DNA from 4 places in the Exiguobacterium sp. s161 genome. Region 2 is predicted to be linked to each of the others. Evidence: predicted binding sites of a transcription regulator. Region 2 holds the regulator's gene; each other region holds the start of a gene.
What was found. The regulator Rex, encoded in region 2, represses fermentation and respiration genes when NADH is low (regulators of the CRP and FNR family bind a similar motif). The targets are predictions, from matches to a motif close to TTGTGAAATATTTCACAA.

Region 1 (7,875 bases), on a different contig from region 2:
ATTATGAAACAACTGTGTAATGGCTTTCATTTGCCTGCTAAGAGAGAGACAAGTCGCTGACCGAGTCTCCCGAAATATAGGTGTTCCGAGGTCGCTATTACGATCAAGTCATTACGCATTGTAAGGTCACCTGACAGGGTATTTCCCTGTTCTGTCATGAATCGAATCGAACGAACACTTTCAAAGAGCGTACCTTTCCGTTCGAGTAAATGTGCTTCATCAGAATTTGCGGCAAGCAGAAAATCGTCGTACCGAGCGAACTGAGAAAAGGCGATCGTAGGTGCCTCACAGACGAGATCTTCCTCTTGATCGATACGAATGAAACGGTAATCAGAGTAGTAGAAGAACCAGATTTCTTTTGATGAACAGACGTTTAAGGCGTAACAATCATCAATCGGGTATTGACGGTTTTTATATTTTACTTCGCCCGTATCGTCAAAAGCGACGAGACCAAAGGCACCATTTGAACTGGTTACGGCGTCAGCATAGACACCTTCGTCAAAATAACTGACCCAAATCCACCCTCGTTCATCGATTTGCATGTTTTGAATCCCATCATCTAAACAAAATTGATTGACTAGATTTCCCTGAACATCATAAATAAAGGCATTCGGCAACCACGTTCCGTCTACGTCATCATCGCAACGGGAAGCGACGAGTAACAAACGTCCATCCGGAAATCGATCGACGAGCGAAAAATCAATTTCGCTTTTTTTAACGATCGTCGTCTTACGCCAATCATCCTTCAATTGATGAATGGAAAGGACGTGTTCATTGCGTGCTTCGTCGAGGGTTTCTTCGACGATTAAAATATGTCCGTCGACGGTGATTCCGGTCGCGACAGGATGACCCGCCCGATAGGATGCAGTCAAACGACGTAACGGAAAATGAGCAAGTGGGGATGTGAGCATGGCAGGACCTCCTGTTTGTTTAAAAAAACAGTCCGTCGTCAGACAGACTGCTAGTTGTTCAAACTGTTCGTTGACGGCGTTTGTAGATGACATAGAAGATGATCAAGACGACGGCAGCGATTAGGACACCGTTCGTGTACGGTGCAGCCACTTCCTTGATCGAGCGCCAGTTCGTTCCGAGCGTTTCACCAAGATACAGGAACAAGATCGACCACGGAATGATCGCAAGCACCGTATAAAGAGAAAACTTCGTTTGATCCATCTTGGCAAGACCTGCCGGAATCGAGATGGCATGACGGACGACCGGGATGAAACGGGCTCCAAAGATGACGCCTTGTCCGTACTTTAAGAACCAACGCTCGGCTAGATCGAGATGATGTTCTGAAATCAAAACATACTTCCCGTATTTCAGGATAAGGGGACGACCGCCGTAGCGAGCGAACCAATATAAGAATAATTGCGAGAATAATCCACCGATGACGGCAGCGACGATAGCAAGCGGCCAGCCGATCGTTCCTTGGGAAATCATGAATCCACCGTAAGAGAGGACGATTTCACTCGGTATGATTTCAATCATCAACCCGAGGGCGATGCCGAAATATCCGAGATCGGCAAGCGAAAGTAAAATCTGGTTGACGACTTGAGATAACACGTTAGACAACTCCTTTGTATCAGTTCATTCCTTTATTTTAGAGAACCGAGGACGAAATGAAAAGGAAAAAAACGGAGACAATTTAAAAGACGGATCCGCGATGACAGCGAATCCGTCTTGTTTTTATAATACGACCGCAGCGATCGTACCGAAGATGAGTAATGGAATATTGTAGTGCAGGAACGTCGGAATGACCGTTTCTCGCATGTGATCATGCTGACCATCAGCATTCAAACCACTCGTTGGTCCGAGTGTCGAGTCAGACGCCGGGCTACCCGCGTCACCGAGCGCACCTGCTGTACCGATGATTGCAATCGTCGCTTCTAAGCTGAATCCGTACTGGATACAAAGTGGAACGAAGATGGCAGCAATGATTGGAACGGTTGAGAAACTTGAACCGATACCCATTGTAACGAGAAGACCAATCAAGAGCATGACGAAGGCAGCAACGAGTTGTGAATCGCCCATCAACGCTTTCGAGTTTTCGACGAGGGGCTCGATATCGCCCGTTTTACGTAAGACGTTCGAGAAGCCATTCGCTGAAATCATGACGAAACCGATGAATGACATCATGCGCATACCGCGTGTAATGACGTCATCTGCTTCACTGAAACGAACAAGACGAAGCAGCAAGAAGAGGATCAAACCAGTTGTTGCAGCGAGAATCATCGACTCCGTTTGCAGTTGGACGATCAATGTCGCGATGACGACGATACCACTTAAGACAAGCTTCGTTTTCGTGATGACTGGGATTTCATAATCGTCCGGTGCGATGTCACGCATCTCATATGTCCGTTCTTTACGATATGAGTATAGACCGATCAAGAGACCGACGACCATCCCGAGTGCTGGAATCGCCATCGCTTCGATGACGGAAGCTCCAGCAGTATCGAGACCATTTGCCTTCAAGTTCTTTAGTAGAATCTGATTGAGGTAAATATCTCCGAATCCGACTGGTAAGAACATGTATGGTGTCACAAGACCGAATGTCATGATGATCGCTATCCGACGTCGATCGATCTTCAACTGAGAGAAGAGACCAAGGAGCGGCGGAATGATGATCGGAATGAACGCGATGTGGATCGGCAACACGTTTTGTGAACTGATCGCAAGTAACAGAATCGCGAACAAAATGAATCCTTTTAATTTTTTGACGGAAGCGGCACTTGCGTTACCACGCGAACGCGCAATCAAAGAGTGAGCGAGTGCATCCGGTAAGCCTGTTTTCGAAAGAGCAACGGCAAATGCACCGAGCATCGCGTAGCTCAGGGCGATTTCTGCTCCGTCACCAAGACCACCGGAGAATGCTTTTGTCGTCGCAGTCAGGTCAAGACCACCGACGAGACCACCAGCAAACGAACTGATGACCATCGCGAGCACGATGTGGACGCGGAAGATCGCTAAAATAAATAGTAAAAAGACGGCAAACAATACGGCGTTTATCATTCAATAAAACCACACTTTCTTTTGTTATCACTGCACTATACTAAAGTATCTTACAGCCATGTTGGAATGCTGTCAAGAGTAAAAGTCTGACCTCGTAATCGAAAGATGAATGATACGCTTTTTTAGCTCTCCACAAGAAGTTACATTCTGTTATACCCCGAAGCATGAAGTGAGAAGCGTTTTGAACACTGAAAATGACTCATACGAAAAACGTGCCATCCTTCTCCGTTACGAGAAAATATGGCACGTTATTTTTAAATTAAGACGGAGTAGAATATCCGAATCTATTTGCGTTTCTTCTATAGAGAGTGATCAGCAATCGACGACGTCGAGCTTACCAGTACCCGGATCGATGACGAGTCCGTGGACGTTCGTCCCAGGTGGTAGTAATGGATGGTTCTTCACGAGGCTGACCGAGTGAGCGACGCTCTCTTGAACTGACGTGAAGCCACGCAACCATTGATTCAAATCAACACCTGATACTTCAAGCGTGTGAAGAATCTGTTGGTCGATTCCCCGATCCTTCATCTCGTTGATCATGTGGTTAGGATCAATCGTGCTCATGCCACAGTCGTGGTGACCGATGACGACGACTTCTTCAGCGCCAAGGGCATACAATGCGACGAGAATCGAGCGCATGACGGAACCGAATGGGTGCGAGAGGATAGCACCGGCATTTTTGATGATCTTCGCATCCCCGTTCTTAAGACCAAGTGCGTGTGGGAGGAGCTCCGTCAAGCGGGCATCCATACACGTCAGGATGACGACCTTTTTGTCTGGGAACTTATCCGAGACGAACTGCTCATACTGTTTTTCGGCGACGAATCGCTCGTTGAAGGCTAGCATTTCCTGTACAACTGACATTCAAGTGTCCTCCTTTAGTGGTAGCTCTTAATATGTACCCCATATCAGAATACAAGATGATGAAATGGCTATCAAGTCACGAAAATGCGAGTGTGACAAATCGCACACGTCTTCGTACATAGAGCAAAACGATGAAAAAGGAGAATCCGCAATAGATGTAAACGTTACCAAGGATGTGAGGGAATTCACAGGATGGTCATGCACAAAACAGGAAAAAGGGGTTATGATTGATTTGTGAAGGAAAGCACAAACTATTGAAAAACAGCTTGGCATTCCTGACATAATGGTTGGCAAATCAAACTCAGATTCGTTCCAAGACAGGGAGGAAACCACTCATGGCTGTGAAAGAAAAAACAAAATCGACGGTAACGCCGGTCGAACAAGCAATTGGACAAATTGTTGAAAAAGGACAACGTGCATTACAGGAGTTATTGACATTCGATCAAGAAAAAATTGATACGATCGTCCGTGATATGGCACTTGCCGGACTTGAACGGCACGTCGAACTCGCTCGTCTCGCAACAGAAGAGACAGGGCGCGGTGTCTTTGAAGATAAGATGATTAAAAATATATTTGCGACAGAATACATCTACAACAGTCTACGTCATGAAAAAACGGTCGGGATTCTGGAAGAAGATGTCCAAAACGGCATCACCTATATCGCTGAACCGGTCGGTGTCGTCTGTGGTGTCACACCAGTCACCAACCCAACGTCAACGACGATGTTCAAAGCATTGATTGCGATTAAGACACGTAACCCGATCATCTTCGCGTTCCACCCGTCGGCACAACGGTGTTCCGTCGAAGCGGCGAAAACACTTCGCGATGCAGCCATCAAAGCTGGGGCGCCGAAAGACTGCATTCAATGGGTCGAAGAACCATCACTTGAAGCAACGAAAGTCTTGATGAACCATGAAAACATCGCCATGGTCCTGGCAACAGGTGGTGCAGGAATGGTCAAATCAGCGTATTCAACAGGTAAACCGGCACTCGGTGTTGGACCAGGGAACGTTCCTTGTTACATTGAACAATCAGCAAAAGTCAAACGGGCAGTCAGCGATCTCGTTCTCTCAAAAACGTTTGATAACGGGATGATTTGTGCGTCTGAGCAAGCCGTCATCGTTGACCAAGAAATATATGCAACGGTCCGTGCAGAAATGGAAGCACTCGGTTGTTACTTCTGTACACCGGAAGAAAAACAACGCCTCGAATCACTCGTCATCAAAACCGATACATGTGCCGTCAACGCGGACATCGTCGGGAAACCTGCGACATGGATCGCAGAAAAAGCCGGCATCGACGTTCCGGAAACAACGGTCATGCTCGTCGCGGAACTCGAGCACGTCGGAGCAGCAGAACCACTGTCTCATGAAAAACTCAGTCCCGTCCTCGGTGCGTACCGCGTCGCTTCGACCGAAGAAGCGTTCACGATTGCCGAACAGATGCTTGAAATCGGCGGTCTCGGTCATACAGCCGTCATTCATACGACGAACGATGACTTGATGACAGCGTTCGGACTCCGCATGAAAGCCTGCCGGATCCTTGTCAACAGCCCATCTGCTCATGGCGGAATCGGTGATCTGTACAACGAGTTGACACCATCACTGACACTCGGTTGCGGATCATACGGGAAAAACTCTGTTTCTGAAAACGTGACAGCGAAGCACTTACTCAACGTCAAAAAGGTGGCGAGACGACGCGTGAACATGCAATGGTTCAAGGTCCCTGAAAAAATCTACTTCGAAAAGAACTCTGTTCAGTATTTGCGGTCGATGACTGACGTCTCACGTGTCATGATTGTCACTGATCCAACGATGATACAGTTCGGGTATGCCGATAAAGTAATTCAAAACTTACCACAGTCCGTCAGTTACCGGATCTTCGACCAAGTCGAACCAGATCCATCGGTGACGACTGTTCAGACAGGTGCTCAAGCGATGCGTGATTTCAAGCCTGACTTGATTATCGCCCTCGGTGGTGGTTCAGCGATGGATGCTGCAAAAGGAATGTGGCTCTTCTATGAACAACCGAACGAAACGTTCTCAAACTTACGTCAAAAATTCCTCGATATCCGCAAACGGGCATATCAATTCCCGACACTCGGTCGTCAAGCGAAGTTCGTCGCGATTCCAACGACTTCTGGTACGGGTTCAGAAGTAACACCGTTCACCGTCATCACGGATAAAGAAAAAAACGTCAAATACCCGATTGCTGACTATGCGTTGACACCAGACGTCGCAATCGTTGATCCAGAATTCGTCATGACCGTCCCAGCTTCAATCACTGCTGATACCGGAATGGATGTCTTGACGCATGCGACAGAAGCATACGTCTCGGTGCTTGCGAACGACTACACGGATGGACTGGCACTCAAAGCAATCAAGATGATCTTCGACTACTTGCCACGAGCATATGCTAACGGATCAGACGCCGAAGCACGCGAAAAAGTGCATAATGCATCAACGATGGCAGGGATGGCATTCGCGAACGCCTTCCTCGGCATCAACCACTCGATCGCACACAAAATCGGTGGCGAGTTCCACACGCCACACGGACGGACGAATGCGATCCTGATGCCACACGTCATTCGCTATAACGCGTCACGTCCAACAAAACTAGCAGCATTCCCGAAATATGAATCATTCGTTGCGGATGAGCGGTATGCCGACATCGCACGCTACCTCGGTCTTCCGGCAGCAACGACGGAACAAGGGGTCGAATCCCTCATCCAAGCCGTTGCCGATCTTGGACAACGTCTCAACATCAAGATGTCATTCAAGGCGCAAGGCATTCAAAAAGCAGACTTCGAGGCAAAACTCGATAAGATGGCAGTCGATGCCTTCGAGGATCAATGTACGACAGCGAATCCGAAGATGCCGCTTGTCGCTGAATTACGGACGATCATGGAACAAGCATACGAAGGCATCTAAATAGAGAAAAATACCATGGCACCTGATCGTTCAACCGGCTTCTCACTGTGAGAAGCCGGTTTTTGTTTTGGGAATCAGTGGAGACAGTCAGAGAAAAAGTGGGATATAATGGCTGTTGAATGAATTTGATGTTTTTGGTTTCGCTGTAGCAGGAATATTCAAACATCAGACATAAAAAGGAGGAAATGGGATGGAGTCAAGGCAAGAAAGGAAACAACGACGGTTTTCCGTCTGGGATGTCCTGTTTGGCGTCCTCATCGGTCTCATCTTTTTCGGTGTCATCTATGGTGTGATGGCATTTTTGACTTCACAAATCACCTCATCCTCAGACTATCAGGATCTCGTGACGCAGATGCAACAGGCGGACGTCTCCTGGAAAGATGCAGACATCACGGTGTCATTGATGCTTCTGTTCGTCGGTGGGCTATCGATCACGATGCCGAGCGCGGTCCGAGAAGGAATCATCAATCAGGTGCTCGATGCGAGTTCTGCCGGCGACGTCTTATCGTTGTTTGGGATTGACTTAAAGCAAGTTCTTGCACCACTTACGTTTGATGTCTCTTACGGCACGTTACTCTATTCCGTTTTTGGCATCGGTTTGATTGTCCTGTTATTTTTGGTGTTACGGATTAAGGCAAGTCGGCTCGGTTGGACGATTCGATCGATCAGTTTCTTCTTAACGGTCGGAATCATCTGGTTCGTCCTTGCCGGACGCGGAAACGACGTGCCATTCCTCTCGTTACAAGACGGCTATGCGATGAGTGGGATCCTACCGCTTCTCGTCGTCAGTTTGCTTGGTTGGATGGCGTTCTTCCCGCAAAAGTTATCCGGTTTGACAGCTGCCGGTCGTGCCAGCTTGCTGATTTTAATGCTCGCAAGTACACTTCAACTCGTCTTTACGGTACAGGACGAAGCGGAATATGACGGCGATTCCTCACTACGGACGGCACTCACCGTCGCGAGTCTGAACGCCGGAAGTGGCGGGATGTACGACTGGATCCACGGCGGTCAGGTCGTGTATCAAGCAGATGTCCTTGGAGCGAATGCGGAAATCCCGGTCTCGATGTTGAAC
Region 2 (7,875 bases):
CGTCTCTGGGCTCAACACCATATCTTTATGCGACGGATCAATCCCCGTATCGATGACCGCTACAATTGTCCCTTCCCCTTTGAAGCCGTAGTCCTGCCATGTTTCTTTTGCATTAACCATATCTTTGCTATATAACATATCTGGTTTTGCACCTTTATCGGCTTTCGGTCGCGCGTATTCATGGGCGATATGTACGCTCTTGACTCCGTCGAGTTGTTTGATGTCTTCGATGTCGCCGAACTTGACTTCACCACTGAATCCGTTAATGACGGTCGTGAAGCTTTCCTTATATGTAACGGGAATCGATTTTTTAGCGATCGCTGACTTGACTGATTTTTGGACACTTACGAGGCGATCCTTAATCGACTCTTTTTCGGCATTGCTCAATGTGCTATACCGCTTGTTTTGTGCCTGCGCAATTTGAATCGCCGGCTTCTGCTCCATCTCGATGACGACACGGACCTTGTCAGACTGCTTATACACCTTCTCCTGTCCTGTTTTCTTAAGTGAGAGGGCGTGCGGCTTTTGACCGCTTGCCTTATCTTGCGAGGACAGTGCTCCTTGAGCACTGACCAAGTTGGAAGATGTCATCAAGACAGCTGCCAAGAGTGCGATTTCCTTTTTCATGCTTCTTTTCCCCTTTTCTAAAAAACTATAATGATGTTACCAACAAAACAGTTAAACGAAAATTCTGTATATTTAGTTTAATGAAATAGATGGAAATAAACAATTCAGTTCTGTCTGTTTTATATAATTATTTGTTTTTATTGACACTTTATATTGCATTTCCATATTTTGAAAACAACAAAAAACTCTTGAATGCTCAAGAGTTTGAAGTGTACGAATATGGTGGAGACTATCGGGATCGAACCGACGACCTTTTGGCTGCCAGCCAAACGCTCTCCCAGCTGAGCTAAGCCCCCATGAATTAACTTTAGTATACGCATCGCTAACTGCTTTATCAATATAAAAATAACGCTTTCATAAAAAAGAATTCCTTCCAAAATCGTCGGAAGGAATTCACGATTCATTTATTCAATTCACGCATCAAATCCGCCTGTCGTTCAAGCTCTGCCTGTTGCTCGAGGATCAAGGCCTTTTTGTACGTCCGCGCAGAAATCAAGATGCTGATCTCATAGAGAACGAACAATGGGACCGAGATCATCAAATGTGACGTCACGTCCGGCGGTGCGATCAATGCCGCAACGACGAACAGCGCAAAGTACGCATATTTCCGATTCTTTCGCATGAAAATTGGCGTCACGAGACCAAGACGTGTCAGAAACATCGTCACGACCGGCAATTGGAAAAGAAGACCGAACGGAATCGTTAATCGGATTAAGAAACTGAAGTAGTTCTCAACTCCGATGACTTGTTCGATTCCGAGTTCCTTCCCTAGTTCAGTCGAAACTTTTAATAAGAAAGGTAACAACCAAAAGTATGAGAAGGCTACACCAGCCAAAAATAGAAAGAAGATGACCGGAATATACGTCAATGTCGCTTTTTGCTCCTTATCATACAGACCAGGGCGGACGAATGCCCAGAGTTGATACATCCAGAACGGCGATGCCAGCACGATTGCGATGATGAACGCAAGATTCAAATACAACATTAAAGGATCTGCGACGTTGAAGGCATTCAAACCGATACCGAGCTCTTTTAAGTCCGCTTGCAAGAAGCGAACGAGCGGTCGGACGAGCGGAAATGCAACAGCGAACAGGACGACGACGATGATAAGCGACCAGACGATTCGTTTACGCAGTTCGTCTAGATGCGACGTCACGCTTTGTTCTTGATCAATCGCCATGATTCAATCACTTCTCTTTCGGTTCATCCTTTTTATCGTCGTCCATGATACCGTTCGTTGCGCTCTTGAACTCTTTCAATGTCTGACCCGCAGCACGACCAAGTTCAGGTAACTTTTTCGGTCCGAAGATGATTAATGCGACGACACCGATTAGTGCTAAGCTACCTGGTCCGATGAATGCTATAGTTGACGGGATAAGGTTTTCCATTATGATTTCACTCCTTCAGCTGATTGCGAATAATGCTTCATGAAATAAACTAACGACTGCAACTCGATCGATAAATCGATGTGATGGACCCGGACGCTCGCTGGCACGTTCAACCGCGCGGGCGTAAAGTTCAGGATGCCCGTCACACCATACTCGACTAACTCATCCGCTACTGACTGCGCGAACTGGGATGGAACCGTCAAGATGGCAACATCGACCTGATTCGCTTCGATTTGTTCTTTCATGTCCGAAACATGATAGATTGGAACGTCATGCGTCGTTGTTCCGACCTTCTCTTCGTCCGCATCAAACGCAACGACTATCCGAGTACTATTATTCTTTAAAAAGTTATAATTTGCAAACGCTGTTCCGAGATGACCGACCCCGATTAAGGCAACATTCGTCACCTCATCTTGATTCAAGGTTTTGCGGAAAAACGTTAAGAGATGTTGAACGTTATATCCATACCCCTTCTTCCCTAATGCCCCAAAGTAGGAAAAATCGCGACGAATCGTTGCTGAATCAACCTTCACCGCCTCGCTTAACTCAGCAGAAGAGACGCGGAGCTTGCCTGAATTGTATAAACTTTGGATGAAGCGATAATATAGCGGCAACCGTTTTGCTGTCGCTTGTGGAATTTTTGTGTCTGGTCCATTCATCCTGCAGTTCCCCCTTCGGCCACATCCATCGTGGCACCCAAATCTTTGCAAAAAGCTTTCTACTCTCCTTGATTGTAAACCACTTCACATAGAGTCACAAATAATATATTCCGCAGGACCTCGCGCTTTTGTTCGTGATAGACTAAAGGGTGGAAGGATGGATGGAAATGATACTCTTACAAGTCAACCAACTCTCGAAATCATTCGGCGTTGAGCCGATTTTAGAAAATATCAAATTGGAAGTACAAGAGCGTGACCGGATTGCGCTCGTCGGACGAAACGGTGCCGGTAAATCGACCTTGCTCAAAATCATCGCTGGCGAACTCAGTCATGACTCGGGCGACATCATGAAAGGCAAGGATGTCAAAATCGGTTATCTCGCGCAAGACAGTGGTCTTGAATCGAACGAGACGATCTGGAACGAGATGCTGACCGTCTTTGAACATCTCCAAGAACAAGAACGAACACTACGCCGGATGGAAATCGAAATGGGCATGGAGCATATCTTGAACGATCCGGTCGCGTACGATCGTCTCCTAAAGACGTACGATCAAGCGCAACACGACTTCTCAGAAGCGGGTGGTTATCAGTTCGAAGCGAATATCCGCTCCGTCCTGCACGGCATGCGCTTTTATCCGGACGATTATTCGCGCCGGATCCAAACGTTATCCGGTGGTCAACGGACACGTCTCGCCTTAGCGAAGATGCTCCTGCAAGCACCAGAGCTCCTCATTCTCGATGAGCCAACCAACCACCTCGATATCGATACGCTCGCTTGGCTCGAAAGTTACCTCGGCGGTTATCGTGGTGCCGTTCTGATCGTCTCGCACGACCGGTACTTCCTTGACCAAGTCGTCAATGTCGTCTATGAGCTGTCACGCAATGTCTGCCGTAAGTTCACCGGTAACTACACGAAGTACTTGGAACAAAAAGCGGCATTGTACGATCAAGAAATGAAACAGTTCGAACAGCAACAAGAAGAGATCGCGAAGATGCAGGACTTCATTCAACGCAACATCGCTCGGGCGACGACGACAAAACGTGCCCAAAGTGTCCGGAAGCGACTCGAGAAGGTCGACCGACTCGACCGACCAGATGGCGATGAGCGTAGCACGGTCCTGTCCTTCCCGATTGAAAAACAGAGCGGGAACGACGTTCTTCAAGTCAATCAACTGGCGATCGGTTACGAAGAAGCTGTCTCAAAAGACATCACGTTCCGCTTGCAACGCGGTGAATCACTGGCACTCGTCGGACCGAACGGCATCGGAAAGTCGACGCTTCTAAAAGTCCTCGTCGGTCGCTTACGCCCCCTCTTCGGTGATTTCCGTTTCGGAACTGGCGTCTCGATCGGATATTACGATCAAGAGCAGGCAGAACTCAATGACCGGAACCGCGTCATCGATGAGATTTGGAACGAATGGCCTTTGATGCGTGAACAAGAAGTCCGGTCTGTCCTCGGGCAATTCTTGTTTAGCGGTGACGATGTCTTCAAGATCGTCCATGAGTTATCTGGTGGCGAACGCGGACGTCTCGCGCTTGCGAAACTGAAACTCCGGAAGACGAACGTCCTCGTCCTCGATGAGCCGACGAACCACTTGGATCTAGATTCGAAGATGGTCCTCGAAAATGCGCTCGTCGACTATGAAGGAACGCTACTATTCGTCTCTCACGACCGTTACTTCATCGACCGGATCGCGACCCGTGTCATCGAGATGAGTGAAACCGGCGTGACGGAATACCTCGGTGATTATTCGTACTACACGGAGAAGAAGGCGGAGCAAGAAGAGATTGCGCGTCTTGAAGCCGAGGAAGCAAAAGCTGCAAAGGTCACGGCGTCGAAGACGATCGATAAAGAAGCGCAGAAGGAAGAGCGCAAGCGCCGTCAGCAAATCGAACAACTCGAACAAGACATTGAGCGGCTCGAACAGCGTTCAGCGGAGATCGAACAGTTGCTTTGCGAACCGGAAGTCTTCAATGACATTCCGAAAGCAACGGCACTTTCGGCAGAACGTGATCAGATTGATGTCGATTTGCTCGAATTAATGGAACGATGGGAGAACCAACACTGATGCGGACGAAGAGCTTTTTCATCAATCTCATCTTAGGATTACTATCCGGTGTTCTCTATTTCGTACCGTTATATGCCGATTATGTATCCGTCTTTATTCGTCCAGATGCCTTCAATGCTGCACTTCCTTTGTTCCTCTTGATTTCCTGCATGATCGGTCTCGTCATCCAGACATGGAGTGGGCTCTTCATCAGTTTACTCTCGGGATTATGCTGTACGCTCCTGACGATACAGCTATTCGTCGAACTCAATGATCCGTTGATCTTATCGTATTACGGTAGTGTCTCTCCAATCAGCGCTTTCTTGATCAGCTGCGTCGGAATATGGGCACTCGCAATCGTCTTTTATTTGCTCGATGGCTATCAGTACAGTAAACGTCATGGACTTGAAGCCTCTTCAAACGAAATCGATCCGCAGCCTTGATGAATCAGATGAACGACATGAAAAAAGGAGTGGAGATTCCGGTAGTTAGACCGGTCTCTCCACTCCTTTTTGTTTGAATCAAAACGAATCATACGATGAGTCAGGCATTCACACTTCGATCATTTCGTCGGTCGGGCAATCGTAAACGTCTTCCCGATCGTCGCATAATCATTCCCTGCTAAACGAGCGACAGCCTTCAAGCCTGCCGCGTCAATTCGGAACGACTCGACGAGTTCATCTGCAACGTGATAGCGCAGTACTTCCCCGATTAGAAGATCGGCACCTTTTAGCTCGACGTGTTGCGTCAAGCGCATCTCGAAGCGAATTTTCGCTTCCGCGATTCCGGGTACTTCGATTGCGTCACTATCGACGAGTGTTAAATCCGTCCGCTTAAGCTCACTCTCACCGTAAGCAAGTGGCGCTGCTGTCTCATTGACTGCGTCGACGATCTCTTCGCTGACGATATGGATGACATAACTTTGTTTCGCTAAGATGTTACGTGCCGTATCCTTCTGCCCCTGATCCGTCCGTTGTACGGCGATCACCAGTTGCGGCGGACTGCTTGAAGCGACCGTAAAGAAGGAAAACGGTGCAGCGTTGACCGTCCCGTCTTCTCCTTGCGTTGTCACGAAAGCAATCGGACGCGGAATGATGCTTCCGATCAGTAATTTATAATTGTCTTTTGCGCTAAGCGTTGATGCCTCGAACTTCATGAATGACCCACCTTTTTCTTTACCCGATGAGTGCAGCGAGTGAATAGTCTCCAGCACCGATCATCGCTACACCAAGCGCGATGACGATCAATGCCATGTTGTATTCGTACCCGTTCTGCGTCACCCAGTAACCATTTGCACCGTGTACTTTAACGATCGCAACAAGCATCGATCCGATGATGAGGAGCGCTGCGATCCAGAGGAATACGCCTCCTGCAAACAACAAGCCGCCGATCAATTCAGCAAGACCTGCTGTAATCGCGAGTGCCTTCCCTGGCTTCATGCCGATTGATTCGAACCAACCGCCTGTTCCAGCGATTCCGTGTCCACCGAACCAACCAAATAATTTTTGTGTCCCGTGTGCAGCGAATGTTAAGCCGATGATTAAACGAATGATTAAAAGTCCTGTATCCATCATTGCTCTCTTCTCCTTTTACCTAATGTATTTTAGTTACTTTAAGTAACTCAATAAACAGACTATATCTTATCACTTACTAAAAGTAAATAGATTTGTTTTAGTTCTTTTTGTTACATTAAGTAAAATGATTCGATTTTTTTAGCAGAAGCGGGTATACTACAACTATAGAAAGGATGAGTGCTGATGGAAGAAGTCGCAATCCAACCGGCTCTTTGTCCCAAAGTCGAACATGCCTTTGAAATCTTAGGTAAGAAATGGACGGGTCTGATCTTACGTCACTTGTTGACGAAGACATGTCGTTTCAATGAGATTCAAGATGCCATTCCCGAATTATCAGGTCGTATGCTCACGGAACGTATGAAGGAGCTCGAAGCGGAAGGCATCGTCATCCGGACTGTCATTCCCGATCGTCCGATTAAGATTCAATACAGTTTGACCGACAAAGGGCGCCAACTCGAACCGGTCATTCGTTCCATTGAGGAATGGGCCGAACTACAAGACTAATGTATAGAAAAGCATCTTCTTCGGAAGGTGCTTTTTTATATGTCCTTTGACATTGATAATCATTATCAATTAAAGTAGAGAAGTACAGTGAAAGGAGGAAGATGCATGCATATCGCGATTGGATTCGTCAGCATGTCCGGTAATACGGAAGATATCGTCTCGCTCATTCAACATGAACTCGAGCAACACGGTGTCAACGTGACGATCACGGAACTAGATCAATTCGTCGGGGAGGACTTATCACGTTTTGATGGTCTATTACTCGGCTCATATACATGGGGAGACGGTGATTTACCGTATGAAGCAGAAGACTTCGTTGAGGAGCTAAGGGAACAATCCTTAGACGGGATACCGGCGGCTGCTTTTGGTTCGGGGGATCTTGATTATCCGAAGTACTGCGCAGCCGTTGATTTGATTGAAGACGCATTAAAAGAAGCTGGGGCGACCCTCGTCACGGATGGCTTGAAGATTGAGTTTGATCCGAATACCCCGGAGAAACAAGCCGCTTGTCGTGCATTCGCGCAAACGTTTCATCGCTTTTTACAACAGGTTCATTCTTGAGTGTCGTTTGAATCCGTACTGTAAGGGAATCGTTAAAGCAGACTCTATGAAAGTGAGATGAATGTTTTATGACGATTCAAGCACTCGTCTTTGACGTCTACGGTACATTATTCGATGTCCATTCCGTCAAAGAACAAGCCGAAGCGCTTTATCCGGATCACGGAGAAGCGATCAGCAAACGCTGGCGGGAGAAACAACTGGAGTACTCTTTCCTCCGACAATTGAACGGACAGTATGTGCCGTTCAGCCAAGTGACACAAGATGCTCTCCGCTATACGTTACTCGAACTGAAGCTCCATGTGACCGAGGAACAAATCACGACCTTAATGGAGACGTACCTGACGCTTGATGTATATCCTGAAGTCAGCTCCGTTCTCGAGACGATGGCGGACAAGCGTCTGGTCGTCTTCTCGAATGGTTCCCATGATATGCTCGATCCGCTCATTGAGCAGTCAGGCTTAGCCGATCGGTTCGAACATCTCGTCAGTGTCGATGATATCAAACAGTATAAGCC
Region 3 (7,875 bases), on a different contig from region 2:
TGTCGAGCAATACTGGGATCTGTATGAACTCGGTGAAAAACTACTCGATATCGGAAGCCAGCAACAGATGTGGCGCTTTAACCATATGAGTACCGTCGAACGGATCATCGGACAAAAGCCAGGAACGGGCGGTTCGTCTGGTGTCAGTTATCTACGGCGTGTGCTCGACCACCGGTTCTTCCCGGAACTGTGGTCGGTCCGCACGACATTATGAGGAGGATGAAACGATGACACGATGGATTGATGTTTCACAACCACTTGATCGTCACGTCACGACGTGGCCGGGGGATACACCGTTTGAAGCCACATTGACATGGAATAAGGCAGACACCGGTTCCGTTAACGTCGGCAAAGTTACGATGAGTCTGCATACCGGTACCCATGTCGACGCGCCGTTTCATTTTGATGATGCTGGACAAAAAATCATCGACCTGGATCCAGACCTCTACATCGGACATACGCGTGTCATTTACTTACCAGGGCGTACAGACATCACAGCCGCTGATTTAGATGGCTTTGAGCTAAATGACGTCCAGCGCTTGATCATCAAAACGGATGGTTGGATCGACAAATCAACGTTCCCAGAAACGATTCCCGTCTTGACTCCAAGTCTTGCTGAACGTCTCGGAGAACTCGGGATTTCGCTGATTGGTCTTGACTTACCAAGCGTCGATGCGATTGATAGCAAGGAAATGGCAGCCCATCACGCACTGGCACAGCATGGAATCCATATCCTCGAAGGACTCGTCCTCGATGCGATCACGCCTGGTGATTACCACTTGAATGCCGTCCCGCTCCCGCTCGTCGACGGCGATGGTAGTCCCGTTCGCGCCTTACTTCGTCCATACTAAAAAATCCGTCCAGCAGCCTCTCTGCTGGACGGATTTTTTACTGATGTAGCGGTTCGAATAGACTGGCTTCGATCTGACGAATGACATGTCCGAGAACTGCAAGTGACGAATCGACCTCAAATCCTTGATCGAGTGAATGATTCGCTCCTTCGATAACATCGATCATTAATTGTGATGTCCGACACGTTTCAAGTGCTGCCTCATCATAAAACTTATCGGCCGTGCCAATGACGATCAGTCCAACTTGCGACGAGGTGGCGATTCGTTCAACCACTTCATTTAGGACGGGTGTTAAGAAAACGAAGCGTGCTGTCTGTAGACTCGGCTTAGCAAGTAACGCGGCAAGCGGAATCGTTCCTAACGATTTTGCGATAAACTGAACGTTTTCGTATGGATGCGTCGCAAGCACTTCCGAGACGACAGCGTCAACTCGGCGCGTCATGCAGGCATTTGATTCAGCGTCTGACATTGAAAATAGCTCTTCTGTCACATAGTGAATGCAGATGACATCGATGCCTCGCGCGAGTAATGCCATTCGACTGTAGTAAAAGTATGGATGGTCGTATACGTACGATGCTCCCGAAATCAAGAAGCAGACCTGTTTGGATCCCATTTGAAAATGATCATATGAAACGGTCGTCTGATCGACGACGATGGATGATTGTTTGATATGCATGAAATCCCCCTATGTTTTTTCTAGACTTTACCATTTCAGAAGTAGACTGTCATGTCTTTTCAGTTCTTCCAAGCTAAATAAAAAAGGCAATGAACCTTACTTGATTCATTGCCTTCCATACTTTTTATCCAATCGGAGCAAACACCGACTGCTCGACTTGTTTTAACTCATAAAACGCCCCTTGTCGTGTCATCAAATCGGCATACGTTCCGACTTCGATGACTTGTCCTTGATCCATGACGATGATTTGATCCATCGCTTCAAGACCCGCTAAGCGGTGGCTGACGAGGACAAGTGTCGCATCCGTTGCTCGCGCAAACAGTCGCTTGAGAATCATCTGTTCCGTCAAAGCATCAACGGATGACGTCGGTTCGTCAAGCAAGTAAAGCGATGCTTCTCGCAAGAGCACGCGGGCAATCGCTAGCCGCTGTTTTTCTCCTCCGGATAAGTTCTCTCCTTTTTCAAACACACGATCACTCAACTCGAATGTCGTTAATCCGACATCATCGAGTGCTTGTCGCATCGCTTCATCCGTCGCTGCTTCGTTTGCGAGAAGTAGATTATCACGAAGTGTTCCATAAAAGTAGTGATTTTGTTGCAGGACGACATTCGCGTGCTGCCAGAGTCCTTCCGGATCAACCGTCCGACTATCTTGACCAGCAATCGTTAATCCGTCCGCTTTATACATCCGTAACATCAATTGCAGTAACGTGGATTTCCCGGAACCACTCGCCCCGACGATCGCCGTCTTCTTGCCGGCAGGAATCGAGACGGTGACGTCACGTAAGACCGGACGCGGTGCATCAGGGAACGTGAACGTCAACGCGTTCGTTTCAAAGGATGGTGCCTGATTGAGAACAAACGTGTCATAAGTTGGCTCTTCTTGCTCGGTCACGACTTCATCAAGTCGTTTCGCAGCATGCCGGCTGTCTTCAAAAAAGCCGGGTAAGATCGCCATCGGTGCCGCATTTTCAAAGACGGTCAGCGATGTCATGACGAGTAAAGCGAGGAAAACTCCCTCGAGTTGTCCGCTTGCGACGAGATAGGCACCGACACCAAGGACAAGCCAAGAGATGATCAACGTCACCATCGTATTCAAGGCCAGGTTCGAGACAGCGTGTAAACCATTACGTTTCTCTTCCTCGACATACCGTTTCGCGACGGCATTCAAGTCCTGTTCCTTTTGGTCGAGTTGTTGGTAAATCTTCAAATCACGATAGCCTTGGAATAACTCTGTCACTTCTGTCGACAAGTCACCACGTCGAACACGGACTGAACGGGCGAAGCGTTGTTCACGGTACGCGAACCATCCCGGAATCAAGAAACCGGTCAGAATTAAACCAAGCAACAGAATCCCGGCAATCGTCCATGAGAAAAAACTGACGAAAAAGATCGTACAGAAGAAAACGAGCAGTAACACGATAGGTGGATAGAGGACACGTAAGAAGGTATTTTGTAGACTCTCAACATCCCCGACGATCCGCGCAAGTAAGTCACCACTGCGGTACTTACCAAAAATCCCTGGCGCAAGCGGCTCGAGACGACGGTAAAATGACGTTCGGATGTCACTAAGAATCGTAAACGTCGCCCGGTGCGAATAGTAACGTTCCGCATACCGACTGACGGCGCGCGTCAGACTCGACACTTTTTGCAGGGCGATCAAGACGGCGAGTGTCTGGATCGGTGGCAACAAGGCTGCCTTTGAAATCAGGTAACCACTTGCTGCGAATAAACCGACCGCTGTCACACCGGCGAGGACACCGAAGAAGATCGACCAGGCGATATCGCGTTTTTGATGCACCATCAACCGAAAGACTCCTAATAATTCCTTCATCGTGTTTCCTCCCCTCTCTGGACGCTACGCATCCGCGCATATTCCGAATCGCGACCAAGCAATTCATCATGGGTGCCACGATCGACGATTCGTCCGCCGTCGAGAACGACGATTTGATCCGATCGTTCAATCGTATGCAAACGGTGCGCGACAGTGATGACCGTTGCCGATTGTCCGAGTTGCTCAATCGCTTGTTGGAGCAGTCGCTCCGTTTTGACATCAAGTCCAGTCGTCGGTTCATCAAAGACGACGACGTTCGGGCGTTTCAAGAACGCTCGTGCTAACGCAACACGCTGTTTTTCGCCACCCGATAGACCGCGTCCACCTTCTCCGATCACCGTGTCGATCCCTTCAGGCAACGTCGCAATCAACTCCTCGAGCCCTGCCGCCTGCGCCGCTTCGAAAATCTCTTCCGGCGTCGCTTGACGAAGCTCACCAATCGCGATGTTTTCTGCCAGTGTTCCGGCATACAGATACGGATGTTGAGAAATGTAGCTCAACTGACGAAACCAGCTTGTTTCCTCCACCTGACCGCGCTCGGTTCCGTCGAGTAGAATCCGTCCTTCTTGTGGATCCGCGAGTCCGGCAATCAACTGCAAGACGGTCGATTTACCGGCCCCACTGCGACCGATCAACGCTACCTTTTGATACGGCTCAATCGTAAGCCCGATATCTTGCAAGGCAAAACGTCCTTCTTGGTACGTAAAGCCGACTTCATCCAAGACGATTCGTGGTGGACGGTTCATCGAAAGTTCTGATTGCCCAAAGGCAACAGGACGATCGTCTGCCGTCAATTCGGCTGCGATCTGTTTCGCTGCCGCGACACTACCGCGTCCCGTATGGAAGGCAGCTCCCATCTCTTTTAAGGCAAGATAGTATTCTGGTGCCAACACGAGCATCAAGAACGCTGGGATAAAGGTGATGCTTTGGAACAAAATCAAGCGCAGACTGACCTCAAGTGCAATCATTCCCATGCTGAGCATCGAGATGAACTCAAGCATCAACGACGACAAGAAGGCGAGCTTCAAGACCGTTAACGTCGCATCTCGGAAATCAAGACTGCTTTTTTCGATGACGTCACGTTGTCGTTTTGCACGACCAAATAACTTCAAGGTCGTCAGTCCCTGCAACGTATCAAGGAACGTTCCCGAGAATGCCGTCATCTTCTCGAGTTGAGCATCCGCCCGCTTTTGCGTCATGATGCCGATGATGATGTAGAACAACGGAATGAACGGTGCCGTGATCATCATGACGAGACCGGTGATCCAGTCATAGCTGAATGCCGCGATCAAGACCATCAAGGGAACGATCGTCGTCTGGACAACTTTCGGCAAGTACTGACTGTAGTAGCTGTCCATCTCGTCTACAGCGTCGAGCAAGACACTGACCTTCTGTCCCGCTTGCCCTTGTAGCATCATCTCGACCGAACGACCTGTGTATTTCGCGACGAGTGCTTCCCGGAGTGCCTGCTTCATGTGTGCCGATAACGTCGTACCGAGACGACCGTTCCAATACGTCACGGCGACTCGGAGCAATAACATCCCGAGGACGACGAGCAGTAACGGAATGACAGCTTCAAACGGTTGTTCTTTTAGGAAAATGCGATCGACCGTCAACACGATGCCGTATGACTGACCGACGACTGCGACCCCCATTAAGAAAGCCGCAATGATGAATTGAATGAGAATATTACGTGGAATCTGGACGATTCCTTTTAATGGATTCATATACAAACGTCCTTTCACAAAGTGTGAACGACTTTTAGTGAATATTTTCACATATCGTACATTTAGTATACCGAATCCGGAACGGGGATGCCATGCAGATGCTGTCGAAAAGGTGTGACGGTTTTGTGAGAGCATATCATTCGACAATTTTTCATTATCGAACTATTATGGATATACATTATCCACGTTTAACGAAAGGAGTCTTTCTATGCAAATGAAAACAGGAGTCGAGCAATCCGTTTATGCGATGTTGCTCTTAACCTTCCTGCCGGAGCGCGCCGTTTTGTCCGGTGAGTTCATTAGTCAGCAACTTGGTGCTTCACCGACCTATTTCCAAAAGCTCTTACGAAAACTCGTTCAGGCGGATCTGTTGTATTCCGTACCTGGTGTCAAAGGGGGCTTTCGCTTGCGACGTCCGGCAGAAGAAATTCAAATCTTCGATGTCTATCAAGCCATTGAGGGCAAACAGACATTGTACGCGTCAAGTGGTGTCTTTGAAGATTTGATGGGGATTCAGGAACAGGAGATCGGTCTGCTCTCGAATCTGATGACAGAGGCAGAAGATGCGTGGCAATCGACGTTGAAGCGCGAATCGATCGGCTCGATCCGTCAAGCGATTGATGCCTCCTGTCCACCGGAGCATTTAGAACGATTGCATGCGTTAATCACAGACCGGATGATGACACTTTAATGTACAGAAAGAGGTTTTTACTATGGTATTGAATCGTTATTTCGACTTATTCGACGCGTCACGCACAGACGCACAAGCTTTCGAGGATCTCGTTTCCTTATTCACGACAGACATCACGTTCGTCCTGAACGGACAACCAAAGCACGGCATCGACGCCTGGAAACAGTTCGTCCGTCATGTGTTTACGGCGAATCAAGACATTAAGCACATGTACGCAGGCTGGGAAGAAACAACACCAGGAACATATGAAACACGCTGGGCAGTTTGCGGAAAACGGGCAGACGGTAGCGTCTTCACGCAAGACGGAAAAGATATCGCACGTCTTAATGAAAACGGACGGATCGCTTACCTGGAGAACGTTCCAGATGATCCGACGATGTTCCGTTCATAAGATTGCTTTTAAATAGCGAAAGAGGCTGACATGTGAGTCAGCCCCTTTTTGGTATTTAACGTTTCAGTACAAGCCGTTTCAATAAATAGCCCGTGATGACGAGTAACGACGCAATCGCGATATAGACCATGTAGACCAACAAGTTTGGCGCAAATCGTGACACGATGTACGTCAATACGACGACAACCGTATACAGCAACAAAAATAGACTGATGTGCTTCAACTTCAACACTCCCCTTTGAATCCTTCTCTCTTCTTTACGGAAACGACTGGAAAATGTTTCAAAAGGTATGTCTTTACTTCGTTTTATAGATTCTTCGCTTTGAATGTGTCTCCACCTTCGATCGTGCCGTTATCAAAGCCTTTTTGGAACCAACGCTCTCGTTGCGCCGATGTGCCGTGAGTGAAACTTTCCGGTACGACATATCCTTGTCCTTTCTCTTGTAACGTATCGTCCCCAACAGCATTGGCTGCTGTCAACGCTTCTTCGAGATCGCCTTCTTCGAGCAAGTTTTCTCCTTGCGCGTGATGCGCCCAGACGCCGGCATAATAATCTGCCTGTAGCTCGAATCGAACGAGGTATTTATTGAACTTCTCCTCACTCATTTGCTTTCGAAGTGGCATGATCTCATCCGATTTTCCGAGTAACGTCTGGACATGATGCCCGACTTCATGCGCAATGACATAGGCCATCGCAAAATCGCCCGGTGCTCCGTATTTCGTCTGCAGTTCATTATAAAAGCTTAAATCAATGTATAATTTCTGATCACCGGGACAGTAAAAGGGACCGACGGACTTCCCTGCTTGTCCGCAAGCCGAACTAACTTGATCCGTATATAAGACGAGTGTCGGTTTTTTATAGGTCTTACCATCTTCTTTAAATTCTTTCGCCCAGACTCGTTCCGTATCGGCCAAGACGACGGAGACAAAGTCCGCTGCTTCTTTTTCCTGCGCTGTTTCCTCATACGTCGTATTTTGCTGATCCCCACCGGTTAAGTCTCCGAGTAGTTCAGTTGGATTACCACCCATCAATGTGATGACGATCAGCAGGATGATCCCGACACCACCGCCGATACCGGCGATTCCTTTCCCACTCATTCCCCGCCGGTCCTCGACGTTCGAACTCCGTTCTCTTCCCTTCCATTTCATGCGCTTTCCTCCTACCCGTTTCGTTATTGTTCTTTACCCAAAAGCTTTTATACGTAACGCTTCAGGACATCATGGATGAAACAGAAGTCTATTGATTTGATGCATTTTCTAGGAATATCCTTCTACTGTAGAGAAGATTAGTAGCAGAACCGATCTTTCGGATCCAATTTTTTCTACGCAAAGGAGGTACGACATGAAACCTCATCTACTTTTTTTATCTTGGCGTGATGCTCGACATCCACAAGCCGGAGAAGCTGAAACTTTTATTCATGAAATGTTGCGGCGTGTCAGTACTACCTACCGAGTTACCCATTTGTCTGTCTCATTCAAGGGCGGATCACCGACGGAGTATCGAGATGGTATCACTTACCTCCGTTATGGTACGACAGCTTCTCTTATTCCATATGCACTTTATTATTACTGGTCTTATGCTAAAACGATTGATTTAGTTCTGGATCATTTGAATGGGTTTCATTTCTTCACACCACTTTATGTTCCACGTCATAAACGAACTTTATTTCTTTATCAATTGATTCGTGAGCGTTGGTCGACGACG
Region 4 (7,875 bases), on a different contig from region 2:
TCGATAGATCCGCTGATCCAATCATGAAGTCGACATGCGTCATCGAGTCGTTCGCGCCTTGTGCTTCTAGTTCTTCTGCTGAAAGGCTAGGACCACTTTCGAGACACGTCGAGTACGCACGACCAATCGCTAAGTGGCATGAAGCATTTTCATCAAACAATGTATTATAGAATAGGATACCCGAGTCAGAAATCGGCGAACGGTGTGGCACGAGCGCAACTTCTCCAAGATAACGTGCACCTTCATCAAGTGAAATCAAGTCATCTAATGCTTCTTGACCCTGTTTCGCTTCCGCTTTAACGATTTTTCCGTTCTCGAACCAGAGTGTGAACTCATCAATCAAGTTCCCACTATAGCTAAGCGGTTTTGTGCTCGAGACGTGTCCGTTGACTCCTGTCTTTTTCGGTAACGTGAACACTTCTTCTGTCGGCAGATTCGCGATGAAATCAACACCATCTGCATTCGGACCACCGCCACCTAACCAAACATGACGTTCTGGTAATTCGATTGATAATTCTGTTCCTGGAGCTGTGTAGTGCAATGTTTTGTATTTCTTCTCTGTCAGGAATTTTGCTTTTGAACGCAGATTATGATCATGATCCGCCCATGCAGCGACCGGATCCGCTTGATCGGCACGTGTAGCCTTTAAAATAGCTGACCAGAGCTCTTCAACAGCATTCTCTGAATCAGGGAATACTTTCTTCGCCCAGCTTTCAGAAGGTGCTGCTACGACACACCAGCTGACATTGTCACTCATGACGAACTTCCGCCAATTAGCAAGAGCGACACCGGCTGCTTTATTCGCACGTGCGATTCGGCTCGAGTCCACGCCATTCAATAAATCCGGATCTTCACTGACGACCGATAAGAACGCTGTCTTTTCTTCTGCCAGTTGGTCGTAACGTGCTTTTAACCAATCCGGGAACGTATCAAACGACTCTTCCGGTGCATCGAAATAACGGATTTTCGTCATCTCATCATCTGACCATTGTACATATACTTGCGTAGCTCCTACTTCGTAGGCGACACGCGTGATTTCACGAACGAGCGGCAAATTTTCGATTCCTGCACGCACCTCGAGTTGTTGTCCTGGTTGTAGATTAATTCCCGTACGCACGGCTAAAGACGCGTATTGTTTTAATTCTGCTTGTGTCGGCATTATGTAATCCCCTTTCTTGTATCTTTATTTTCACGAAATAGTTGCAATTTTGCAAGAAATAAGGCGAAACTAGAAAGAGAAGAGAAGGAGGCATCACCATGGAATTCACACCCGGCGATTTTAAATCGGCTTATACGTATTTTCACTGACAGGCACTCGACCTCGTTGGTGATGAAAAAGCACAGCAAGAATTGTTAGTTCGAGCAGAAATCGGACTTGCGCACTTGACGCAAGATATCGCGTCTACAGAAAGCTCGGACATCGAACGCGAGGCAGAACTCGTCCTTTATTTTCAATTAAAACAACTGCTTGAAATGCTTCGTGCTCTCTATCAGAAAAAATTCGAAATGCATGCGGAGCAGGAACAATTGTTATTGACGGCCGTTCTGTACTTCACGTCTCCTGTTGACGCCTTACCGGACGATAACGTCCTCGGGCTCTTCGATGATGCACAAATCGTCGAGACGATTTACGAAGAACTGGCTGCAGACGTCGATCGCTTTCAACATATGGAATGAATGAAAAAAGCAGCTGTCGCGACAGCTGCTCTTTTTTATGCATTTTGTTTCGAAGCAATATGAACAGGTGTCGTGGATTGACGTGATTCATCTACTTCTAATTTTTCTTTATTCAGCCACGTATAGATCATTCCCATGAAGACTGCTCCACCAATGATGTTACCGGCTAAAGCTGGCAACAGGTTGTGCATCGCTCCGGCAAATGTGATCGTATCCGGATGTGGTACGACTAACGCAATGGAGAACAAGGCCATATTGGCGATGACGTGATCAAATCCAGATGCGAAGAAGACTGCGACCAGTACCATCATCATCATGATCTGCGCCAACTCATTCTTCATGTTCTTTGGAATGAAAATCGCTAAACAGACCATCCAGTTACAGAAGATAGCTCGTGTGAAGATTTCCCACGTCGTATGGTGGATCTTCGTTTCTGAGACAGAAAATAACCAGTTGTTCATACCAAGCTCTTGGATGATTCCTGTTTGAGAAAAGAGTAGCGCAAATGCTAATCCTCCAAGTCCATTTCCAATCAGACAGATCAACCAGACCTTCATCGTATCCATCTTCGTCGTATAGCCGCGCATCGTCGCCGTCGTGAAATACATCGTATTTCCTGTGAACAGCTCTGCCCCACCGTAAACGATCAGGACGAGTGCCACTCCGAAGGTCAGTCCACCAACAAGTGTCGCAACAGGTGACTCCGCCATATATAGACCGTTAATTGCTTTTAAGGTAAAAATAATTGCAAATCCAATGAAAATCCCTGCTAGCATGGCACGAACTAAGTACTCGAGAGGACGCATTTGTAGCATGCACGTCGACTTGATTGCTTTATTCCGTAATCCTTCTAATGCTTCTACCTCGTTCATCGTAGAAACCTCTCTTTCTTTTGTTCAACACTTCACAATGTTTGTTCATTTATTATCATACTTCCATCTTAAAAGATGTTCAAGTATTGAATAGACCTGTTTTATCGTTTTTATAAAAGAACGAGATGTAAACGATATCATTGTGTCGAGATTGTGAAAAATGCCTTTTCTTGCTTTATACAACTAATTAGTTTGAATTCGTAGTCGTGATGCGAAGCGTTCAAAGAAAGTATTTCGCCTTGATGCATCGAGCACATAACCATCAATGACGACCCGATTAAAGCGTCTAGAAGAGGAAGTAGCTCGTTCAATATCGGTCGGAGTGTAGGCGTCGAATGTTTTCCGGTCCATCGTAAAATCTGCACCTGAATACGGATCCGTGTAGTAAATTTCGAGATCGGTCAAATCAGGAATCGTTGAAAATAAAACAAGTGTATGATGCATCAGCACTTTAGATAACCGAGCTTTCAAAAAATCCTGATTCACTTGTAGTGTTCCAGTATCGGTACCAATCCAGGCTTGTCGCTCTTTTCCTGTAACCTCATAAACAAGCCGCAACGATTCCCCTTCGACATCTACCTGTTTTAATTCTGATGAGAACGGAAGTTGTTCGGCTAATTGACGAACCGCTACCGTATTCATCATCGAAGCACCCACTTGTCTCGCTACGAGATCTCCATCATGCCAAATAGACGTTCGATTTTCTTCATCCGATGGTTGAAAAATGCGAATACCAATTAGTATTACTAAACAAATACAACCAATAAGCAAGAACGTTTTTTTCATTTTCATCACCTTCCTAAAAAAACGTACCCTTTTTCATCTTTTTTCATAAGAAGGGTTGAAATTTTATGCATATGGGCGTACTCTTGCAGGCAGATACTCACAGAAGGAGGAGCATGAGGTCACTCATCATATTGCCATGACTACAACACACCCACAGAAAAAGAGAGTTGAAAAAATTAGTTTTTTAATCATCGGTACATTGCTTTATTCCCTTTACATCAGTTTACTACTATCTCCAAATGATATCGGATCAGGTGGTATCATGGGGATCACACTCATCATCCAAGAGCTCTTCCACACGCCAATCGGTTTAACGCAATTGCTTTTAAACATCCCACTCTTCCTTTTAGGTTTTCGTTTTCTGCGTAAACGGTTCATGTTCTTATCCGGCATCATCGTCGTTGCTTCCTCTTTTTTAATCGACTGGATTCCGACTCAAATTGTTCCGGAATCTTTAAATGATCCGCTCGTCGCCTCCATCTTTGCCGGTCTAGTCTCTGGACTTGCGATGGCATTGATATTCTTCGGTGGTGCTTCAACTGGAGGGCTTGATATTCTTGGAAAGTTTTTCTTCGCTCGTTTTCATAACTGGCCACTTCCTCGCATATTTCTGATGCAAGATCTTGTCATCTACATCCTTGTTTGGTGGGTGTTTGACTTAAAACACGTTATGTACGCGCTCATCATGAGCTTCGTTCGCGCCAAAGCCCTTCAGACGGTTTACAGTTTCTATTCTGCTTCTAAGCAATGTATCATCATTTGTGAGAAAGCAGATGAAATCAATGAAGTCATTACAAAAGAACTCGGTCGTGGTGTCACGATTCTCGATGCACGTGGAGGATATTCCAACCGAACGAAAAAAATGGTCTATGTCGTCGTTCAAAATAATGAAATCGTCCGTTTGCAAGAGATCGTCTCTTCCGTTGAGCCAAATGCATTCGTTACATTCTCAGAAATTCATACGGTTTTCGGAAACTATAAGGAACATTCCTATTCGTTTTAACCAAGCGCAGCCAAGCTGCGCTTTTTCTTCTACATAAAACAGCTTCTCGGATTGCACTAGCTTTCCTGCTTTTTTATTCAGAATACTGACTTCTTACTTTCCTATCCCTATTCAAAAAATAGACAGGCTTCACTTTTCTTGTAATAGTAGTTAAGCTAATGACATGTCTTTTTATTTAAAGGAATGATTGCATGCACTCACTATGGCGTCAGCGTGTTCTGCTGATTCTTTTGATCAGCTTATTTGCCTCTATACCAATCATTTATGCCTTATCTGGTTATCGGACAATTGCGGCGATGACAGCGCAGATGAAGGATCATGATATACCGTTAATTAATCAAGTCGATCAGTTGGTTGAACATAATCGAGATCGAGCAAACGCAGTCCGCGGCCTCTTATTGTACGAAGATAATCGTTATATTGAACAATATTATTTTTCGACTTCGAAAATTCATGACTTACGTAATAGTCTGAATCAATCTTCGACTACTCCAGGAACAATTAAAGATCTTCTTCGTCGCAACAATGTCTGGGAGTCAGAAATCGAACGGGTTTTCGTCGTATATGAACGCCAAAGTCCAGCAGCAGCAAAACGTCTCGCCAGACAATCGACTCAAACGACTCAGACGATCCTTGAAGACTTATCACGTGTAAAAGATGATTTATATCGAACGCTTCAGGCAAAATTACAACAATCGGATGCGTTAATTGCTACATATAAATGGATGTGCCTCGGCCTGTTAATTCTGTCCTTTTTGATGATTAGTGCAACGATTTTTTTCTTCCATCGCTTCGTTCCTTCCATATCAGAGAAATCAGCACAAGAATAAACAAAAAGGAGCTGACTCAAAAGTCAGTCTTTACAAAGATAAGGGTGGCAGATCATCATTCTGCCACCCTTATCTCGTAACAAAAAGAATGACGCGTCACACGCCACTTCTACAGGAACAAGCGCGATTTTGCGCTATCAGAGACGAACGAGACCCGCTTTTCTGCTGGAATGAAGCAAGAAAGCCAGCTTGTGTCTCGCCTGAGGAAAGGGTCTGAAAAGATGAGTTATTCTTTTTTCGAGTCAGCCTCTTCAGATTATAGAGGCGTCATCTTGATTGACAGGACGAGGTCGATGCTTGTCCTAGGAAAACGATCCGAGATGAACAAAAAAAGCGCAGCAATAGCTACGCTTTTCGTTATTCTAAAGAATCATTCACGTACTGCTTTTCCCTCATGCACATGTTCCATAGCCATATGCACAAGCGATGAGACATGATGATCATCCAGGGAATAATAGACGACTTTGCCTTCTTTTCGGAACTTGACGAGTCCTTGTTTCAACAAAGACCGAAGATGGTGAGACGCCGTCGCAATCGAACAGTCGACAGAGGCTGAGACATCACAAACGCATAGTTCTTCTTCAATCGTCAACGCATAAACGATTCGCAGTCGTGTCGCATCCGAAAGAATCTTAAATAGCTTTCCGATTTCAAGTGTTGGGATCGTATCCACGACTTGTCCGATTTCAGACGCACGTTGTTCGTCAATCGCAATCGTTTCACAACGGGGAATATCCATGTCCGTCACCTCGTTTTTACCTATATTGCACCATGGGAAAACAGAACATTGCAAGTTTAGCGCATGCGCCTACGAATGAGCCAAAATACGAACCATCCTCCAACATAATCTCCGATATCCCAGACGATTCGATTTTGATCGACAGCGCGTACGCCGATATCAATGATTTTCGTACTCTCTAATCGGTTCGAATAGCGCTGTCGTAGCCGAGTCGGAATCGGTAGACGAAGAAGTACCCGGTAATAGATGTCTAAATGAGTATGTCCCCAAATTTCCGTCGCAATCGAGCTCGTTTTAATATACAACGGACGTTTGTAGCGTCTTTCATACTTTTCTTTCAATAAAAGGGCCATCTCATAAGATATACGATTAGGACGCGGAAATAAGACTTTTCCTAGATGGTAGATCCCCTGATTATCGACTCGAATGATTTGTGGTTCTAACCGATATCGAATCCAATAGCCGCGAAAACGGATCGTCTGCCATTTCAATACAATCACCTCTGAACGGATTATACCCTGTTCTAAAGTGATTGATGCCATTCTCGCACAGCATCTGTCATTTGCTGCGCAGCGAGTTGCCGATCTTCTTTAGCGAAAATTTCTGAAATGACGGCGTACCCTTCTAGCGGGATGGGAAGGGTGGAGACATTTGTTGCTGTGATTCCACCAATACCGATTAGAGGTAATCGTACGGCTTCCCGAATCGCCTGAAGCATCGTATGCGACATGGAATCAGCGTCCGCTTTGGATGACGTCGCAAATAGAGATCCCACGCCTAAATAAGAGGCTCCGTCTCGTTCTGCTTCAATCGCTTGTGCAACAGTGGCTACCGACACACCAATTACAGCATCTGGTAAAAGGCGACGTGCTGCGGTTAAAGGAATGTCTTCTTGTCCGATATGCAAACCAGCTCCGACGAGTAACGCGATATCGATCCGGTCATTGATGATCAAAGGAATGTCATGTCGATCCGTCAGTCTCTTCAACCGAACTGCCTGATCGTAGAATTCCTTTCCTTGTGCGGTTTTTTCTCGTAGTTGCACGATCGTCGCACCACCTAAAACAGCTTCCTCAACGACCGTCTCGATCGCGACGCCAGGATGGTACCGACGATCCGTCACTGCATAGATGGAGTAATCAATTGACACGTTCTGTCACCTCCACCAGTTCTTGCTCCGTCATGAGGCTGATCGCATTGAACAATTCTCGTTTAAAATCACCAAGACCTTGCGCAGAGACTGCTTGTTCTCCTGCTTTTCCCATGACGAATGTTCCGTGAACAGCCGCCTCAAACGCCGTATATCCTGCGCCGAGGAAGCTCGCAATCAAGGAAGCCGTCATACAGCCCGTACCCGTGATGTCTCCTAGACGAGGTGTTCCTACATGTAATTCCATTTCGCGCGTTCCATCCGTGATATAGTCGTTCGGACCTGTCACGACGAGGACAGATTTGTGTTTGCGAGCGAATGCACGAATACTTTCTCGATCCATCATTGCATCTCCCGCAGCATCGACTCCCTTAGTTCGTCCGTCTTCCCCAAGTAACGTCTTGATTTCAGAAGTATTTCCTTTGATGACCGTACACCCGAGATCAATGAGTTCTTTAGAAAAGGCAGTACGTAATGTCGTTGCCCCTGCTCCAACTGGATCAAGAACGATCGGGACATTCAAACGTCCCGCTTCACGGGCTGCAAGTCGTTGAGCTGCTTGCATGTCTGCATCGATCGTACCAATGTTTAAGACAAGAGCTTGCGCGAGTCTAACCATTTCTTCTACTTCGCGAATGTCTTCCGCCATGACGGGTGATGCTCCAACAGCGAGTGTGACGTTTGCGCAGTCATTGATCGTCACCGTGTTCGTCAGATGGTGAATGAGTGGTTTGTGTTCAAGAATGGTCGTAAACATGTGTATCCCTCCAAAGTGAATGAAAATGATGTGTCGGTCCAATACCTTGTCCGAGAGCAAA

Region 1: the regulator Rex is predicted to act here: its motif matches at 4,106-4,123, upstream of adhE (bifunctional acetaldehyde-CoA/alcohol dehydrogenase).
Region 3: the regulator Rex is predicted to act here: its motif matches at 5,124-5,141, upstream of cydD (thiol reductant ABC exporter subunit CydD).
Region 4: the regulator Rex is predicted to act here: its motif matches at 2,570-2,587, upstream of KNQ14_RS13115 (formate/nitrite transporter family protein).

Annotation. Positions count from the first base shown of each region.
Region 1 covers NZ_JACSNH010000002.1:154,015-161,889, reverse strand. The annotation lists gene KNQ14_RS08380 (hypothetical protein) at 27-911, opposite strand; gene uptA (undecaprenyl phosphate transporter UptA) at 970-1,563, opposite strand; gene KNQ14_RS08370 (Na+/H+ antiporter family protein) at 1,687-3,006, opposite strand; gene KNQ14_RS08365 (beta-class carbonic anhydrase) at 3,322-3,873, opposite strand; gene adhE (bifunctional acetaldehyde-CoA/alcohol dehydrogenase) at 4,209-6,803, shown strand; gene KNQ14_RS08355 (hypothetical protein) at 6,994-7,875, shown strand, end outside.
Region 2 covers NZ_JACSNH010000001.1:4,687-12,561, reverse strand. The annotation lists gene KNQ14_RS00105 (S8 family serine peptidase) at 1-627, opposite strand, end outside; tRNA gene KNQ14_RS00100 (tRNA-Ala) at 848-923, opposite strand; gene tatC (twin-arginine translocase subunit TatC) at 1,028-1,807, opposite strand; gene KNQ14_RS00090 (twin-arginine translocase TatA/TatE family subunit) at 1,815-2,015, opposite strand; gene KNQ14_RS00085 (redox-sensing transcriptional repressor Rex) at 2,015-2,674, opposite strand; gene KNQ14_RS00080 (ATP-binding cassette domain-containing protein) at 2,842-4,743, shown strand; gene KNQ14_RS00075 (hypothetical protein) at 4,725-5,165, shown strand; gene KNQ14_RS00070 (flavin reductase family protein) at 5,285-5,878, opposite strand; gene KNQ14_RS00065 (DoxX family protein) at 5,898-6,296, opposite strand; gene KNQ14_RS00060 (winged helix-turn-helix transcriptional regulator) at 6,480-6,800, shown strand; gene KNQ14_RS00055 (flavodoxin) at 6,906-7,361, shown strand; gene KNQ14_RS00050 (haloacid dehalogenase type II) at 7,430-7,875, shown strand, end outside.
Region 3 covers NZ_JACSNH010000007.1:128,157-136,031, forward strand. The annotation lists gene kynA (tryptophan 2,3-dioxygenase) at 1-214, shown strand, start outside; gene kynB (arylformamidase) at 228-851, shown strand; gene KNQ14_RS15045 (cyclase) at 889-1,527, opposite strand; gene cydC (thiol reductant ABC exporter subunit CydC) at 1,652-3,361, opposite strand; gene cydD (thiol reductant ABC exporter subunit CydD) at 3,358-5,088, opposite strand; gene KNQ14_RS15060 (Rrf2 family transcriptional regulator) at 5,297-5,779, shown strand; gene KNQ14_RS15065 (nuclear transport factor 2 family protein) at 5,802-6,170, shown strand; gene KNQ14_RS15070 (hypothetical protein) at 6,226-6,393, opposite strand; gene ypfJ (KPN_02809 family neutral zinc metallopeptidase) at 6,477-7,319, opposite strand; gene KNQ14_RS15080 (glycosyltransferase family 4 protein) at 7,513-7,875, shown strand, end outside.
Region 4 covers NZ_JACSNH010000005.1:111,845-119,719, forward strand. The annotation lists gene KNQ14_RS13105 (aminopeptidase) at 1-1,159, opposite strand, end outside; gene KNQ14_RS13110 (DUF1232 domain-containing protein) at 1,351-1,677, shown strand; gene KNQ14_RS13115 (formate/nitrite transporter family protein) at 1,713-2,549, opposite strand; gene KNQ14_RS13120 (hypothetical protein) at 2,733-3,335, opposite strand; gene KNQ14_RS13125 (YitT family protein) at 3,472-4,338, shown strand; gene KNQ14_RS13130 (CHASE3 domain-containing protein) at 4,530-5,168, shown strand; gene KNQ14_RS13135 (ArsR/SmtB family transcription factor) at 5,539-5,907, opposite strand; gene KNQ14_RS13140 (hypothetical protein) at 5,964-6,407, opposite strand; gene thiE (thiamine phosphate synthase) at 6,431-7,057, opposite strand; gene thiM (hydroxyethylthiazole kinase) at 7,047-7,814, opposite strand; gene thiD (bifunctional hydroxymethylpyrimidine kinase/phosphomethylpyrimidine kinase) at 7,795-7,875, opposite strand, start outside.